3 regions of the Streptomyces sp. NPDC005070 genome follow, and region 3 is predicted to be linked to each of the others. Evidence: riboswitches for the same ligand, from Rfam matches in the RefSeq annotation. Region 3 holds a riboswitch; each other region holds the start of a gene.
What was found. A riboswitch is a leader RNA that binds a small molecule or an ion and turns the genes downstream of it on or off. The one in region 3 is predicted to bind cyclic di-AMP.
Positions count from the first base shown of each region.

Region 1: linked by a shared signal. The riboswitch ahead of ACWEBX_RS14990 (transglycosylase SLT domain-containing protein) and the one ahead of ACWEBX_RS03715 (M23 family metallopeptidase) in region 3 are both predicted to bind cyclic di-AMP.
Region 2: linked by a shared signal. The riboswitch ahead of ACWEBX_RS33010 (M23 family metallopeptidase) and the one ahead of ACWEBX_RS03715 (M23 family metallopeptidase) in region 3 are both predicted to bind cyclic di-AMP.

Region 1 is NZ_JBSFZS010000037.1:7,769-12,712, forward strand. Features, by position in the region: gene ACWEBX_RS14985 (CocE/NonD family hydrolase) at 414-2,405, shown strand; cyclic di-AMP (ydaO/yuaA leader) riboswitch at 2,945-3,106, shown strand; gene ACWEBX_RS14990 (transglycosylase SLT domain-containing protein) at 3,111-3,881, shown strand; gene ACWEBX_RS14995 (HAD family hydrolase) at 3,959-4,768, opposite strand.
Region 2 is NZ_JBSFZS010000155.1:675-5,618, reverse strand. Features, by position in the region: gene ACWEBX_RS33030 (MarR family winged helix-turn-helix transcriptional regulator) at 1-120, opposite strand, end outside; gene ACWEBX_RS33025 (dihydrofolate reductase family protein) at 201-1,343, shown strand; tRNA gene ACWEBX_RS33020 (tRNA-Met) at 1,428-1,501, shown strand; gene ACWEBX_RS33015 (PP2C family protein-serine/threonine phosphatase) at 1,750-2,856, shown strand; cyclic di-AMP (ydaO/yuaA leader) riboswitch at 3,072-3,227, shown strand; gene ACWEBX_RS33010 (M23 family metallopeptidase) at 3,239-4,273, shown strand; gene ACWEBX_RS33005 (aldo/keto reductase) at 4,408-4,944, shown strand, end outside.
Region 3 is NZ_JBSFZS010000006.1:8,167-13,110, reverse strand. Features, by position in the region: gene ACWEBX_RS03725 (M16 family metallopeptidase) at 1-1,204, shown strand, start outside; gene ACWEBX_RS03720 (M16 family metallopeptidase) at 1,201-2,589, shown strand; cyclic di-AMP (ydaO/yuaA leader) riboswitch at 2,804-2,960, shown strand; gene ACWEBX_RS03715 (M23 family metallopeptidase) at 2,973-3,740, shown strand; gene ACWEBX_RS03710 (GntR family transcriptional regulator) at 3,936-4,628, shown strand; gene ACWEBX_RS03705 (HPr family phosphocarrier protein) at 4,856-4,944, opposite strand, start outside.

The DNA.
Region 1 (4,944 bases), on a different contig from region 3:
TGACGATCACATGGCGAACTCGGTCGATCAATCGGTCGATGACACGGTTTGTCGATGTGTCGCTGCCATCACTCAAGTCAGCGTATCCGGTCACGTTTCGATCACCGCGAGCGCCCACCGTCCCCCGGCCCACTTCGCTCCGCCAGGAGGTATGCGGGAGTACACCCGGAAGGCACACGGGAAGCACCTGCGTGCCCCAACGACGGGTACCCCGGCTCACGGGCGCCACCCGATCACCGGCGGTATGTTCATGATCAGACGATGTGAACCGACTTGCGACGACATGCTGCGAAGCACCCGGAAGAGGCCACCGTGTCCCACAGCCGTGCCCGGCCCGTGTACGGCCGGGACCCGACGATCCCCGCTCTTCCGGCCGTGCCGCACGACGCATTCCGTCCACTGAGGTGACGCTCATGCACATCCGTACGTCCTTCCCTTACGAGACCACTCACGAGGACGTCCTCGTCCCTCTCCCGGACGGCACCCGTCTGTACGCCCGGATCTGGCGGCCGCTGACCGAGGAGCCGGTACCGGCGCTCCTGGAGTACGCCCCGTACCGCCTGAGCGACTGGTCGGCCCCACGCGACCAGCAGCGCCACCCCTGGTACGCCGGGCACGGCTACGCCTCCGTCCGCGTGGACGCGCGCGGGCACGGCAATTCGGAGGGCGTGCCGGGGGACGAGCGGGCGGGGACCGAGCCGGACGACGGGGTGGAGGTGGTCTCCTGGCTGGCCGCCCAGCCCTGGTGCACCGGCCGGGTCGGCATGTTCGGGATGTCGTGGGGCGGCTTCAGCTCCCTCCGCGTCGCGGCCCGCGCACCCGAGCCGCTCAAGGCTGTCGTCACGGTCTGCTCGACCGACGACCTCTATGACAACGACGCGCACCACGCCGGAGGTTCCGTCCTCGCCGTCGACACGCACGCCCGGTCGGCCCGTCTGCTCGCCTTCGCCGCCCGCCCGCCGGACCCCGCGCACGTGGGCGAGGGGATGTGGCGGGACATGTGGGAGAAGCGACTGGAGGCGGTCACCCCCCGCGCGCACACCTGGCTGGCCCACCAGACCCGGGACGCGTACTGGCGCGAGGGCGGCGTCCGCGAGGAGTACGGAGCCATCCGCGCGGCGGTCCTCGCCGTCGGCGGCTGGCACGATCCGCACCGCGACACGGTGCTGCGCCTGGTGCGGAACCTGCCGCCGGATCGCGTACGAGGTCTCATCGGCCCCTGGTCCCGCCAGTACCCGGACCGGGGCCTGCCGCCCGGACCGGCGATCGGCTTCCTCCAGGAGACGCTGCGCTGGTGGGACCACTGGCTCCGCGACGAGGAGACGGACTCCGTCCCCCTTCTGCGCTCGTACGTGATGGACGCGCACCCTCCGGCGACCGCGTACGAGCGGATCCCCGGCCGCTGGGTGGGCGACCCGGCCTGGCCCTCACCCTCGGTGACCCCGGTCACGTACGCGCTCCAGGGCGCCCCGCTGCCGGTGCGGTCCCCGCAGCACACGGGGGTCGACGCGGGCTGCCTCTTCCCCTCGGGCGACGACGCCGACCTGCCGCCGGACCAGCGGGAGGAGGACGCCCGGTCGGCCTGCTTCGAGTTCGAGGTGACGGAGGAGACCTGGGTTCTGGGCCGCCCCCGGGTCAATCTGCGGCTGACGTCCGCGTCGCCCAGGGGCCAGGTGATCGCCCGGCTGTGCGACGTGGCCCCGGACGGAGCGTCCACGCTCGTCACCCGGGGTGTTCTGAACCTGTCGGCGCGCCGGGGCCCCGACCAGGCGGTTCCCTGGCGACCCGGCGCCACGGAGCACGTGGTCCTCGACCTGAACGCCATCGGCTACGCGTTCCCGGCGGGCCATCGCATCCGGCTGGGCGTCTCCTCCACGTACTGGCCCTGGCTCTGGCCCCAGCCGGGCTCGGAGACCGGCTTCACCCTGGAGCCGGTCGGCAGCGTCCTCGAACTCCCGGTACGGGCACCGGAGTCGGACCCCTCGATCACCTTCGGGGAACCGGAGGAGGCCGAACCCCTCGGCGTGACCGTCTCGGCGACCCTGGACGAGCCCCGCCCGCGGCGCCTGGTCCTGCGCGACGTGGCCGCGGAGACCTGGAGCCTGGAAGTGGACCCGGGGCGCGTCGGGACCCGGGTGTTCCCCGACGGTCTCGAATGCACGGAGGAGGCCCGGGAGACGTACACGATCGACGCGGCGGACCCGCTGTCCGCCCGCGCCCACGCGGTCTGGTCGATCCGGCTGCACCGGCCCGAGCTGCCGTGGGACGCCCGCGTCGAGACGGTCTCCGCCATCGCCTGCGACGCGCAGGACTTCATCACGACCGACGAACTCGTCTGCAAGAACGGCGACGAGGTCGTCTTCCACCGGACCTGGGAGAAGCGCATCCCCCGCACGGCCGGCTGACCGGGCCGACCGGGCCGACCGACCAGGCCGAACAACTAAGCCTACTAACAAGGAAGTTCACCGTCTGTGGGGCGTGCGCACGCCGAACTCTGCTGACAGGACGTCCACTTCGCCACGCGCCCACCGGGGTTCGGCCCGCTTCCGGCCCGGCGCTCCCGCCCGGGACCTGCCGCGTTCGCCGATGTGGCCCGCGCCACAATTCCCGTCGCGCCAGGGGCCGCTCGGCGCCTTCCGAGGGGCTCGAAAGCGTCCGCCGACGCAGGCGCAATGCCCGAATTACCCCCTCATGGTGCCTTAATGCTCTTTGGTCTCGTGAGTTGGGTCACCGGCCCGCCGGGCCATCGATGGACGCCCCTTATGGATCAACCCGTTTGCGAAAGGCAAGTTGAGGATCCAATTCCGGCACAATCGGACTTTTCACCCTCGCATTAACCAGGCCAAAGCGATCTTCGCGGTCAAATCTCGTCTTGTTTCGGACATGTGCTCTCGCATACGTTCTGGTTGACCCCGGGCGGATCGCCGAATCCTGCCGCCGCCCGGAAACCCATCGACCCACGCACGGCAGGAGCGGGGGAACCACAGGTAAGCCGCCGGTCCGGACACACCCGGAACGGCTTGGGGTGAAGCCGCGCCCAGAGCGCGGCCGGGCATCTCCCGCCCGAACCCGACAGCTCACCTCGCAGGCGTCGGAGAGGACATTTCGCCATGCCCGTACGAGCCAAGCACCGCCGCAAGAAGACCAACGTCATCACCCGGGGCATGATCGCCGCCGGCACGGGTGGCATCGCCCTCGCCCTCCCCCTCGTGAGCGCGACCGGCGCCAGCGCCGCCACCCCGGCGCAGGCCCCCCAGGCGGCCAAGACCGCCCACACCGCGGTGGTCCCCAACGTGCAGCTCGTCACCTACAAGGTGGTCGCCGGCGACACCCTGTCCAAGGTGGCGAAGAAGTACCCCAAGAGCGGTGGCTGGAAGAAGCTGTACGCGGCGAACCGCGCGGTCATCGGCGACAACCCCGCGATGATCCGTCCGGGCCTGAAGCTGACCGTCGGCACGAAGACGCTGAAGTCGACGACCGTCCGCACCACGGCGAACGCGACCGCCGCCGTCGCCAAGTCCAAGGCGACCACCGTCACCCAGGCCGCCGCCAAGACGTACTCCAACGACCTCGACGGCTGGATCAAGGAATCCCTGGACGTCATGGCCAAGGCCGGCATCCCGGGCAGCTACGACGGCATCCACCGCAACGTGATACGCGAGTCCTCCGGCAACCCCAACGCCATCAACAACTGGGACTCCAACGCCGCCGCGGGCATCCCCTCCAAGGGCCTGCTCCAGGTGATCGACCCCACGTTCCAGGCGTACCACGTCGCCGGCACGTCGTCGAACATCTACGACCCGGTCGCCAACATCACCGCGGCCTGCAACTACGCGGCCGACAAGTACGGCTCCATCGACAACGTCAACGGCGCCTACTGATCCCACCCCCGCACCACCTGCTTCACCCGCACCCGCCGACGGCGCCTTCCGGCCCGTCGGCGGGTGCGTCGGCGTCGCTAGAAGCCGAAGAGGCGCTCCAGGACGACCGCGACCCCGTCGTCCTCGTTCGACAGGGTGACCTCGTCGGCCACCGCCTTCAGTTCCGGGTGGGCGTTGGCCATCGCCACACCCCGGGCCGCCCAGTCGAACATCGGGATGTCATTGGGCATGTCACCGAAGGCGAGCGTCGCACCCGGCGTGAGCCCGAGATGCGCCGCGGCCAGAGCGAGGCCCGTCGCCTTGGTCACCCCGCATGGCTGGAGTTCGACGGTGCCGGGCCCGGACATGGTCACCGTCGCCAGCGAACCGACCACTCCGCGCGCCGCCGACGCCAACTCGTCGTCGGACAACGACGGGTGACGGAGCAGCACCTTGCTGATCGGCTCCGCCCAGAGGTCGTCCCGACGCGGCACCCGCACCGCGGGCAGGGTCGGGTGCGGCATGACATACCCCGGCTCGATGAGCGTCAGCCCGTCCACGCCGTCCTGGTCGACCGCCGCGTACAGCAGCCCGACCTCCGCCTCGATCTTGCCGAGCGCCGTCTCCGCCAACTCCCTGTCCAGGGTCACCGACCAGAGCATGCGGTCCGCGCCGGCGTCGTAGAGCTGCGCCCCCTGACCGCACACCGCCAGCCCCTCGCCGCCGAGTTCGTCGAGAAGCGGTCGCACGCGCGGTGCGGGACGGCCCGTGACCACGAGATGCCGGGCACCTGCCTGGGTCACCTTCGCCAACGCGGCCCGTGACCGGTCGGAAAGTGTGTCGTCGCCGCGCAGCAGCGTTCCGTCCAGGTCAGTGGCGATGAGTGAATATGCAGTCGGAGCGGCCATGATCCGAAGAATACGGATCGAACGACTCATCGGCCCGGCCTGAACCGGACGACGTCCGGTATCCCGTCAGCAACGCCGTTCACCGCACGGTGGTAAGCGCGTTGCGACCGCTTCGGATCACCCACGCTCCGCTTCCGCCCACACCCACTTTCCCGCACAGGACCACCCACAACTCC
Region 2 (4,944 bases), on a different contig from region 3:
GTGGGGCATCCCCGCCTCCGCCTGCAGCCGGCGGTCGATGGCGTCCGCCAGGAGGGAGGTCGCGGAGATGTACGAGCGCCAGGCGCGCTGTTCGGCGGCGGAGAGCCAGCGGGTCGTCATGAGACCAGTCTAGGTATTGTTTAAAACTTGAACCACTGCGCCCGGATTCCTGTGCGCGTGCGACCGGAGGATGCGTCCCGATGCCCCGTCCCTACGTCCTGCTGTCCGCCGCCGTCTCCCTCGACGGCTTCCTGGACGACACCGGCCCCGAGCGGCTGCTGCTCTCGGGCCCGGCCGACTTCGACCGGGTCGACGAGGTGCGGGCGTCCAGCGACGCGATCCTGGTGGGTGCGGGCACGCTGCGCACGGACAACCCGCGGCTCCTGGTCAATTCCCCCGAGCGGCGTGCGGCCCGGGTCGCCGACGGCCGTCCCGAGTACCCGCTGAAGGTCACCGTCAGCGGTTCCGGAGAGCTCGACCCGCGGGCGCAGTTCTGGCACACGGGCGGCGAGAAGGTCGTCTACACGACGGACGAGGGCGCGCCGCGCGCCGCCGCCGCGCTCGACGGCCTCGTCGACGTCGACGTCGTCCCGACCGGCCCCCGGCTCGACTGGCGGGTGCTGCTGGAACACCTTCACGACGTACGGGGGGTGCGCCGCCTCATGGTCGAAGGGGGCGGCAAGGTCCACACCCAGCTCGTGCGCGAGCAGCTCGCCGACGAACTGCAGCTCGCCGTCGCCCCCCTCTTCGTCGGGCAGCCCGACGCGCCGCGGCTGTTCGGGACCGGGGAGTACCCCCCGGGCCGGATGCGGCTGGTGGAGACCCGGCCCGTCGGTGACGTCGTGCTCATCCGGTACGTCCCCACCGCGCCCGGCACCGGCTCGCTCGCCTCGGCCGCCGACCGGCGGTGGCTGGAGCTCGCCTGCGAGCTGGCGGAGCTGTGCCCGCCCTCGAAGACCGCGTTCAGCGTGGGCGCCGTGGTGGTCGCCGCCGACGGGACCGAACTGGCCCGGGGCCACTCCCGCGAGGGCGACGACCCCGTCGCGCACGCCGAGGAGGCCGCCCTCGCCAAGATCGACCCGGCCGATCCCCGGCTGGCCGCCGCCACCGTCTACAGCAGCCTGGAACCGTGCGCCCACCGCGCCTCCCGGCCCGCGCCGTGCGCCCGGCTCATCCTCGACGCCGGTGTACGGCGGGTCGTCACCGCATGGCGCGAGCCCGACACCTTCGTCACGGACGCCGACGGGAACGGACTCCTCGCCGCCGCGGGCGCCGAGGTCGTCGTCCTCCCCGAGTACGCGGACCGCGCCGAGGCCCCCAACCGGCACCTGGCGGCCCGGTAGGGAGCGGGTGCCCGCGCTGCGGGAGGGGCGGGTTTGAACGGGTGTGCTTCGGGTCCCGCGGATGGCGTACACTGGTTTCAACGACGCGGGGTGGAGCAGCTCGGTAGCTCGCTGGGCTCATAACCCAGAGGTCGCAGGTTCAAATCCTGTCCCCGCTACTGAAGGCCAAGGGCCGGAACTCGGATTCACGAGTTCCGGCCCTTGGTGTTTGTCCCACCGATTTCTCCGGCCGGTTCCGTTCGGGCGGACGACGCCGCGCTCCCCCGGTCGGGCCACAGGGGTCGCCCGCCGCCCGCGCGCCGGTTCTTCTGGACGGGTGGGGCAGCCAGGAGGTGAGCGGCGGACCGGACAGTTTCATGACCCGGCCGGCCGTCCGTCCCGCGGTGTCCACGGGCCCGGGAGTGTCGTGTCACCCGGTTCGGCGGCAGCGGAGCCGCGCCGGATCGTGTGGGCACGCGCCTTCGTCCGGGCCCTGCCCGTGCTGCTCGTCGCCGCCGGGATCGTCTACGACTACTTCACCCCGTCGGAATTCACCGCGGCCCCCCTGTTCGCGGCCGCACCCCTGGTCGCCGCGCCCCTCTACTCGCTGCGCGGAACCGTTCTCGCCGGCGTCCTCGCCGTGGGCGCCGTGCTCGTGACGCACAGTGTGCTCGACATCGTCCTTCAGGTCGACGCGGTCACCGAGGTGGTCACCGTGACGACGGCCGCCGTCCTCGCCGTCCTCATCAACACCGTGGTCCGGCGCGGCGACGAACGGCTCGCCTCCGTCCGGGAGATCGCCGCGTTCGCGCAGCGCGCCGTGCTGCCCGAGCCCGAGGCGACGATCGCCGGGCTCGAGGTCGCGGCCCGGTACGAGGCGGCGCAGGAGGACGCGTTCATCGGCGGGGACCTGTACGCGGTGCAGGACTCCCCGTACGGCGTGCGGCTGGTCGTCGGCGACGTACGGGGGAAGGGCATGACCGCGGTGGCCGCTGTCGCGACGGTGGTCGGGGCGTTCGGGGAGGCGGCCGAGCGGGAGGCGACCCTGGGGGGCGTCGCGGAGCGCCTGGAGCGGGCACTGACGCGCGCGGGCACCCGGCGCGACAGCGTCGACGCGGTCGAGGGGTTCACGACCGCCGTCCTCGCCGAGATCCCGCAGGGCGAGGGTGTCGTACGCGTCGTCAACCGCGGCCATCCGCCGCCCCTGCTGCTGTATCCCGACGGCGCGCTCGTCACCCTCTCCGCCGAGTCCTTCGCGCTGCCCCTCGGGATGAGTGACCTGGGAAGCCAACCCGCCCCGACGCTGCGGGAGGGATTTCCGCGCGGGGCGACGCTGCTCCTGCACACCGACGGACTGTCCGAGGCCCGCGACGCGCGGGGGGAGTTCTTCGATCCGGCCGCCTGGCTGGCCGGACGGGTCTTTCCCGGCCCCGACGCGTTGCTGACCGCTCTCTTCGAGGCGGCCCGCGCGCACACGGGCGGCCCGCTGACGGACGACCTTGCGCTGCTCGCCGTCCGGCGTCACGAACAGTGATCGGACCGTTCCCCTCCGCATAGCAACTGACTTACCGTCAGGGAAATCCGTGCAAGCGGCACGCGGTCAACTCGCCCGTTTTTCATCGTCCATGACCCCAAAGTCCTGGCCAAGAGGCGTTAATGATCAGCCGGAACAGCTTGGAATTCGGCACCCGGGTCTATTAACGTTCGATAACGCAGCGCGGTCGTCACAACCGTCACAAGAGGCGGCTCCGTGCGCACGCGCCGAATCCCGCAAGGGAACCGGGGACCCACCTCATGGGGTGAATCGAGCGTAATCCGCCGTGGAAGCACGGTGGCAATCGCCCGTAGGAGACCTTCCTGCTCCGAACCCGTCAGCTAACCCGGTAGGCGGCAAGGAAGGAAAGGAGTGCGCCCACGTGGCGTCCAACCGGCCCGCTCAGCCAACCTCGTTCGCGCCGAACGAAGCCCACACCTTCGGCTATGGCAAGGACGAGGGACCCTGGGAGGAGTGGAACCCCACCGCGGATTCCCTCGCTCCCGTCCGCGGCCGGCACCGCACGGGCAAGCAGCGCGGCGGAGGACTCGCCCGCAGCTCCACGGTTCTCGGCGTCGGTGTCATAGCCGCCGTCGGTGGTGGTGGCATCGCCAGCGCCGCTCCGGGCAAGGCGCCCGTCTCGATCTCACTGCCCGACCTGTCGTCGGTCACCGCGTCGGCCAAGGCCCTGATATCGGACGGCGGATCCAGCACCCCCAAGGGCTCCACGACTCCGCTCACCACCGCCGGTCTGACCAGCGTCGACGCGGCCCAGGGCAGCACCGACGCCGGTGAGGCGCTGCGCGACCGCATCATGGCGCAGGCCCAGTCGCAGCAGAACCAGGCCGACACCGCCACGCAGAAGGCCGTCCAGACCGCCGCCGCGCAGAAGGCCGTCCAGGCCGCCGCCAAGCAGCAGGACGAGGCCCAGGCCAAGGAAACCGCCGCGAAGAAGAAGGCGGAGGAGGCGGCCAAGCAGAAGGCCGAGGCCGAGCGCCTCGCCGAGCTGGCCAAGAGCTACTCGCTGCCGACCTCGTCGTACACCCTGACCTCGCGCTTCGGTGAGGCCGGCTCCATGTGGTCCTCCGGCTACCACACCGGACTCGACTTCGCGGCGCCCACCGGCACGCTGATCAAGGCGATCCACAGCGGCACCATCACCGAGGCCGGCTGGGCCGGATCGTACGGCTACCGCACGATCCTCACCCTCGACGACGGTACGGAACTCTGGTTCTGCCACCAGTCGTCGATCAGCGCCACCGTCGGCCAGAAGGTCGCCACCGGCGATGTCATCGGACGCGTGGGCGCCACGGGCAACGTCACCGGGCCGCACCTGCACCTCGAGGTGCACCCCGGCGGCGCCGCCACCGGCATCGACCCGATGGCGTGGCTCCAGAGCAAGGGCCTCAACCCCTGATCTCCGATCTCCGGCAGCCCTGACGTCAACCCCCCCGACGTCAGGGCTGCTGGTCGTCCGGGCCCGGACGGCGGCGCGCACCGCACCCGGTGCTTGTGGAATACATCCATCCGGTACGGGCGTTGAGGCCGTACATGACTTCTCTTCGCAAGCTCGGTTCGTCCGATCTCGAGGTCTTCCCGCTCTCCCTCGGGGGCAACGTCTTCGGCTGGACGGCTGACGAGACCCGGTCCTTCGCCGTGCTCGACGCCTACGCCGCCGCCGGCGGCAACTTCCTCGACACGGCCGACTCCTACTCGGCCTGGATCGAGGGCAACGAGGGCGGCGAGTCCGAGACCGTCATCGGCAAGTGGCTGAAGAGCCGCGGCAACCGCGCGGACATCGTGGTCGCCACCAAGGTCAGCCAGCACCCCGCGTACCCCGGGCTGTCCGGTGCCAACATCAAGGCCGCGGCCGACGCGTCGCTGCGCCGCCTGGGCACCGACCACATCGACCTCTACTACACGCACTTCGACAAGCCCGAGGTGCCGGTCGAGGAGGTCATCGGCGCCCTCGACGAGCTGGTGCGGGCCGGCAAGGTGCGGCACATCGCCGCCTCCAACATCTCCCCGGAGCGGCTGCGGGAGTCCCTGGAGTTCTCCGACCGCGAGGGCCTCGCCCGGTACGTCGCG
Region 3 (4,944 bases):
GGTCAAGGGCCGGACCGGACTCGCCCACCTCTTCGAGCACCTGATGTTCCAGGGCTCCAAGCAGGTTCATGGCAATGGTCATTTCGAACTCGTCCAGGGCGCCGGCGGCTCGCTCAACGGCACGACGAGCTTCGAGCGCACCAACTACTTCGAGACCATGCCCGCCCACCAGCTCGAGCTCGCCCTCTGGCTGGAGGCCGACCGCATGGGATCGCTGCTCGAGGCGCTGGACGACGAGTCCATGGAGAACCAGCGCGACGTCGTGAAGAACGAGCGCCGCCAGCGTTACGACAACGTCCCGTACGGCACCGCCTTCGAGAAGCTCACCGCGCTCTCGTACCCCGAGGGCCACCCGTACCACCACACCCCGATCGGGTCGATGGCGGACCTGGACGCGGCCACCCTGGAGGACGCCCGCGCGTTCTTCCGTACCAACTACGCGCCCAACAACGCTGTCCTGTCGGTCGTCGGCGACATCGACCCGGAGCAGACGCTCGCCTGGGTCGAGAAGTACTTCGGCTCCATCCCCGGGCACGACGGCAAGCCCGCCCCGCGGGACGGATCGCTGCCCGACATCGTCGGTGAGCAGATCCGCGAGGTCGTCGAGGAGGACGTCCCGGCGCGCGCCCTGATGGCCGCCTACCGCCTCCCGGAGGACGGCACGCGCGCGTGCGACGCGGCCGACCTGGCGCTCACCGTCCTCGGCGGCGGCGAGTCCTCCCGGCTCTACAACCGGCTCGTACGCCGTGACCGCACCGCCGTCGCGGCCGGGTTCGGCCTGCTGCGGCTCTCCGGAGCGCCCTCCCTGGGGTGGCTGGATGTGAAGACGTCCGGCGACGTCGAGGTCCCGGTCATCGAGGCCGCCGTCGACGAGGAGCTCGCCCGGTTCGCCGAGGAGGGCCCCACGGCCGGGGAAATGGAGCGCGCCCAGGCCCAGTTGGAGCGCGAGTGGCTCGACCGGCTCGGTACCGTCGCCGGCCGCGCCGACGAATTGTGCCGGTACGCCGTCCTGTTCGGCGACCCGCAGCTCGCTCTGACCGCCGTACAGCGCGTCCTCGACGTCACGGCGGAGGAGGTCCAGGAGGCCGCCAAGGCCCGTCTGCGCCCCGACAACCGCGCGGTGCTCGTCTACGAACCGACCACAGCCGAAGCCGCCGACGCGGCCGGCTCCGCCGACGAGACCGACGAGGAGGCGGCGAAGTGACCGAGCTCGCCACCATGGACTTCCACCCACAGCCCCAGGCAGGACAGCCGAAGCCGTGGGCGTTCCCCGCCCCCGAGCGCGGCACCCTGGACAACGGTCTGACCGTGCTGCGCTGCCACCGCCCCGGTCAGCAGGTCGTCGCCGTCGAGGTGATCCTCGCCGCGCCGCTGGACGCCGAGCCGGCGGGCCTGGACGGCATCGCCACGATCATGGCGCGCGCCTTCTCCGAGGGCACCGACAAGCACTCTGCCGAGGACTTCGCCGCCGAACTGGAGCGTTGCGGCGCCACGCTCGACGCGCACGCCGACCACCCCGGCGTACGCCTGTCCCTCGAAGTGCCCGTCTCGCGCCTGGCCAAGGCCCTCGGCCTGCTCGCCGACGCCCTGCGGGCCCCCGCGTTCGCGGACAGCGAGGTCGAGCGGCTGGTGACCAACCGGCTGGACGAGATCCCGCACGAGACGGCCAACCCCGCCCGTCGTGCCGCCAAGGAGCTCTCCAAGGAACTGTTCCCGGCGAGCGCGCGCATGTCGCGCCCCCGCCAGGGCACCGAGGAGACGGTCCAGAACATCGACGCGTCGGGCGTTCGCGCCTTCTACGAGAAGCACGTACGCCCCGCCACGGCCACCGCGGTCGTCGTCGGTGACCTGACCGATGTCGATCTCGACGAACTGCTCGCCGACACGCTCGGCTCCTGGACCGGCTCCTCCGCCGAACCGCGTCTGGTGCCGCCGGTGAGCGCCGACGACACCGGCCGCGTGATCATCGTCGACCGCCCCGGAGCCGTCCAGACGCAGCTCCTCATCGGCCGTGTCGGTGCCGACCGGCACGACCGCGTGTGGCCCGCCCAGGTCCTCGGCACCTACTGCCTCGGCGGCACCCTCACCTCGCGCCTGGACCGCGTCCTGCGCGAGGAGAAGGGCTACACCTACGGCGTACGGGCGTTCGGGCAGGTCCTCCGCTCCGCGCCGGACGGCACGGGCGCCGCGATGCTCGCCATCAGCGGTTCTGTGGACACTCCCAACACCGGCCCGGCGCTCGACGACCTGTGGAAGGTGCTGCGCACCCTCGCGGCCGAAGGCCTGACCGACACCGAGCGCGATGTCGCCGTGCAGAACCTGGTGGGTGTCGCGCCCCTCAAGTTCGAGACGGCGGCGGCCGTCGCGAGCACGCTCGCGGACCAGGTCGAGCAGCACCTGCCGGACGACTACCAGGCGACGCTCTACCGGCAACTGGCGGCCACCGGCACCGTGGAGGCCACCGCGGCGGCCGTGAGCGCCTTCCCGACGGACCGTCTGGTGACCGTCCTGGTCGGCGACGCGGCACAGATCGCGGACCCGATGAGGGCCCTCGAAATCGGTGAAGTCACCGTGGTGGCAGCCGAGTAGAACCGTGCGACGGAAGAGGGCCCTGACGGCTGAAGAGCCGTCAGGGCCCTTCCCTTTCCGGACATCGGTCCCAAGATGTCCGTATTCGTACGGCGGTTGCCCTTCTGCCCTGTGGGATGCGTTACAAAAATCGTGATCCGTTTGTTGTTCGAAAGACACCGCGTTTAGCGTCGGTGCGGCTGTTCGTCACGCAGTGCGCCGCGCCCGCGGCACCGGACAGTCATCGCCGAGTCCCCGTGACGTGAGTCAGGGGAGCCGGGGACCCACGCAGTCCCTGGGGTGAATCGGACGCCCTCTTCGGAGGGAGCCCGTAGGAGACCTTCCTGCTCCGAACCCGTCAGCTAACCCGGTAGGCGAGAGGGAAGGAAAGGACCAGCCCCTACATGGCGTTCACCTGTGGCACCGGCAAGCATCGTCGTACGAGCAGCCGGGTGCACAGCACCACCACGACCGCCGTCGGGGTCGCGGCGCTCACCACCACCGGCGTGATCGGAACCCTGGCCGCCCCCGCGTTCGCCGCGGAAGCCTCCGTCGAGCAGACCGGGCTCACCCAGGCCGTCACCCTCAACGACACGGTCGCCGACCAGATCGACGCCCAGGCCTTCGCGCAGCAGCGCGCCGCCGACGAAGCCGCAGCGCGCAAGCAGGCCGAGCAGACCGCCCGCAAGCAGGCCGCCGAGCAGGCCTCGAAGCTCCGCGAGGCCAAGGAGCGCGCCGCCCGCGAGGCCGAGCGCAAGCGCCTGAACACGTTCGTCATGCCGATCACCGGTTCGTACGTCTCCACCGGCTACCAGGCCAGCAGCGCCCTCTGGTCCTCCGGCAGCCACACCGGCGTCGACTTCCACGCCTCCTCCGGCACCTCGGTCCACGCCGTCGGATCCGGCACGGTCGTCACGGCCGGCTGGGGCGGCGCCTACGGCAATCAAGTCGTGGTCAAGATGCACGACGGCACGTACACCATGTTCGGCCACCTGTCGTCCATCGGGGTGTCCGTGGGGCAGGCCGTCACTCCGGGGCAGCAGATCGGCCTCTCCGGGGACACCGGCAACACCACGGGACCGCACCTCCACTTCGAGGCGCGTACGACCGCGGAGTACGGCTCGGACATCGACCCGGTCGCCTACCTGCGCTCGCACGGCGTCAACGTCTGACGACCGCTTCGCGGCTTCCCACCGCTTTTGATGCCCCGGCTCACCGAGTCGGGGCATCGTCGTTTCCGGACGCCGTCTGTCCAAAAAATATCCATGGATTCAGGCCCGCCATCGGAAATTCAGGCTTCCTGCAATAGAGTCACTGAACAAGCGTCAATCGACGGCGTTTCACGGGGATTAAAGCGGAGGTCGGTCATGCGTATTCCGGCACACTCGGTGTGCACGGCGATCCGTGACGACATCGTCGCGGGTGTCTACGAGCGCGGCGGCCGGCTCACCGAGGAACTGCTCGCACGCCGCTACGGCGTCTCGCGCGTCCCCGTGCGCGAGGCGCTGCGCACGCTGGAGGCGGAGGGCTTCGTGGTCACCCGCCGGCACGCGGGCGCCTGCGTCGCGGAGCCCAGCGAGCTGGAGGCCGCGGACCTCCTGGAGATGCGCATGCTGCTGGAACCGCTGGGGGCCGCTCGGGCCGCGCAGCGGCGCACGGAGGCCCACCTGAAGGTGTTGCGGGGGCTGGTCCGGCTGGGGCAGGAGCGTTCCAGGCGAGGCCACAGCGAGGATCTGCGCTCGCTGGGCGGCTGGTTCCACGAGACGCTGGCGCAGGCGTCCGGAAGCCCCGCGCTGACCTCGACGCTCGCCCAGCTTCGCCACAAGATCGCCTGGATGTACTCGGTGGAGGCGCCGGCCGACCCCGCGGAGTCCTGGGCGGAGCACGGCGGCATCGTGGACGCGGTCGCCCGGGGGGACGGCGAGCGGGCCCGCGCGATCACGGCCCTGCACACCGAGCGCGCCACGGCCGCGCACCGGCTCCGATTCCCCGGAGGCGACCGGGCGGACCGTGTGAGAAGTTCGCAACATCCCGTAAACGTGACGGGCCCGCGTCATTAACACAGGCGCCGTATACAAAGAGGGATATTCGGCGGGGGCTCATTTCTGATGCCCTTTTATTCGCGTGTCCGGAATTCCGGTGCACGCCATTTCCGCGGCCGCGGCGCGAGGCGCGCCTGACACCGGGGGAATGTGCGGGCGAGGCCACGGAAAACGGCCGGGCCGCGCCACCCGGAGAATGGGTGGAGCGGCCCGGCCGTGCGTGTCCGACTGTCCTGGGAGCGGGCTCAGACGGTCTCGGGGAGCTCGTCGAGCCCCTCGGCGACCAGCTTCGCCAGACGGTCGAGAGCGACCTCCGCGCCGTCGGCGTCCGACG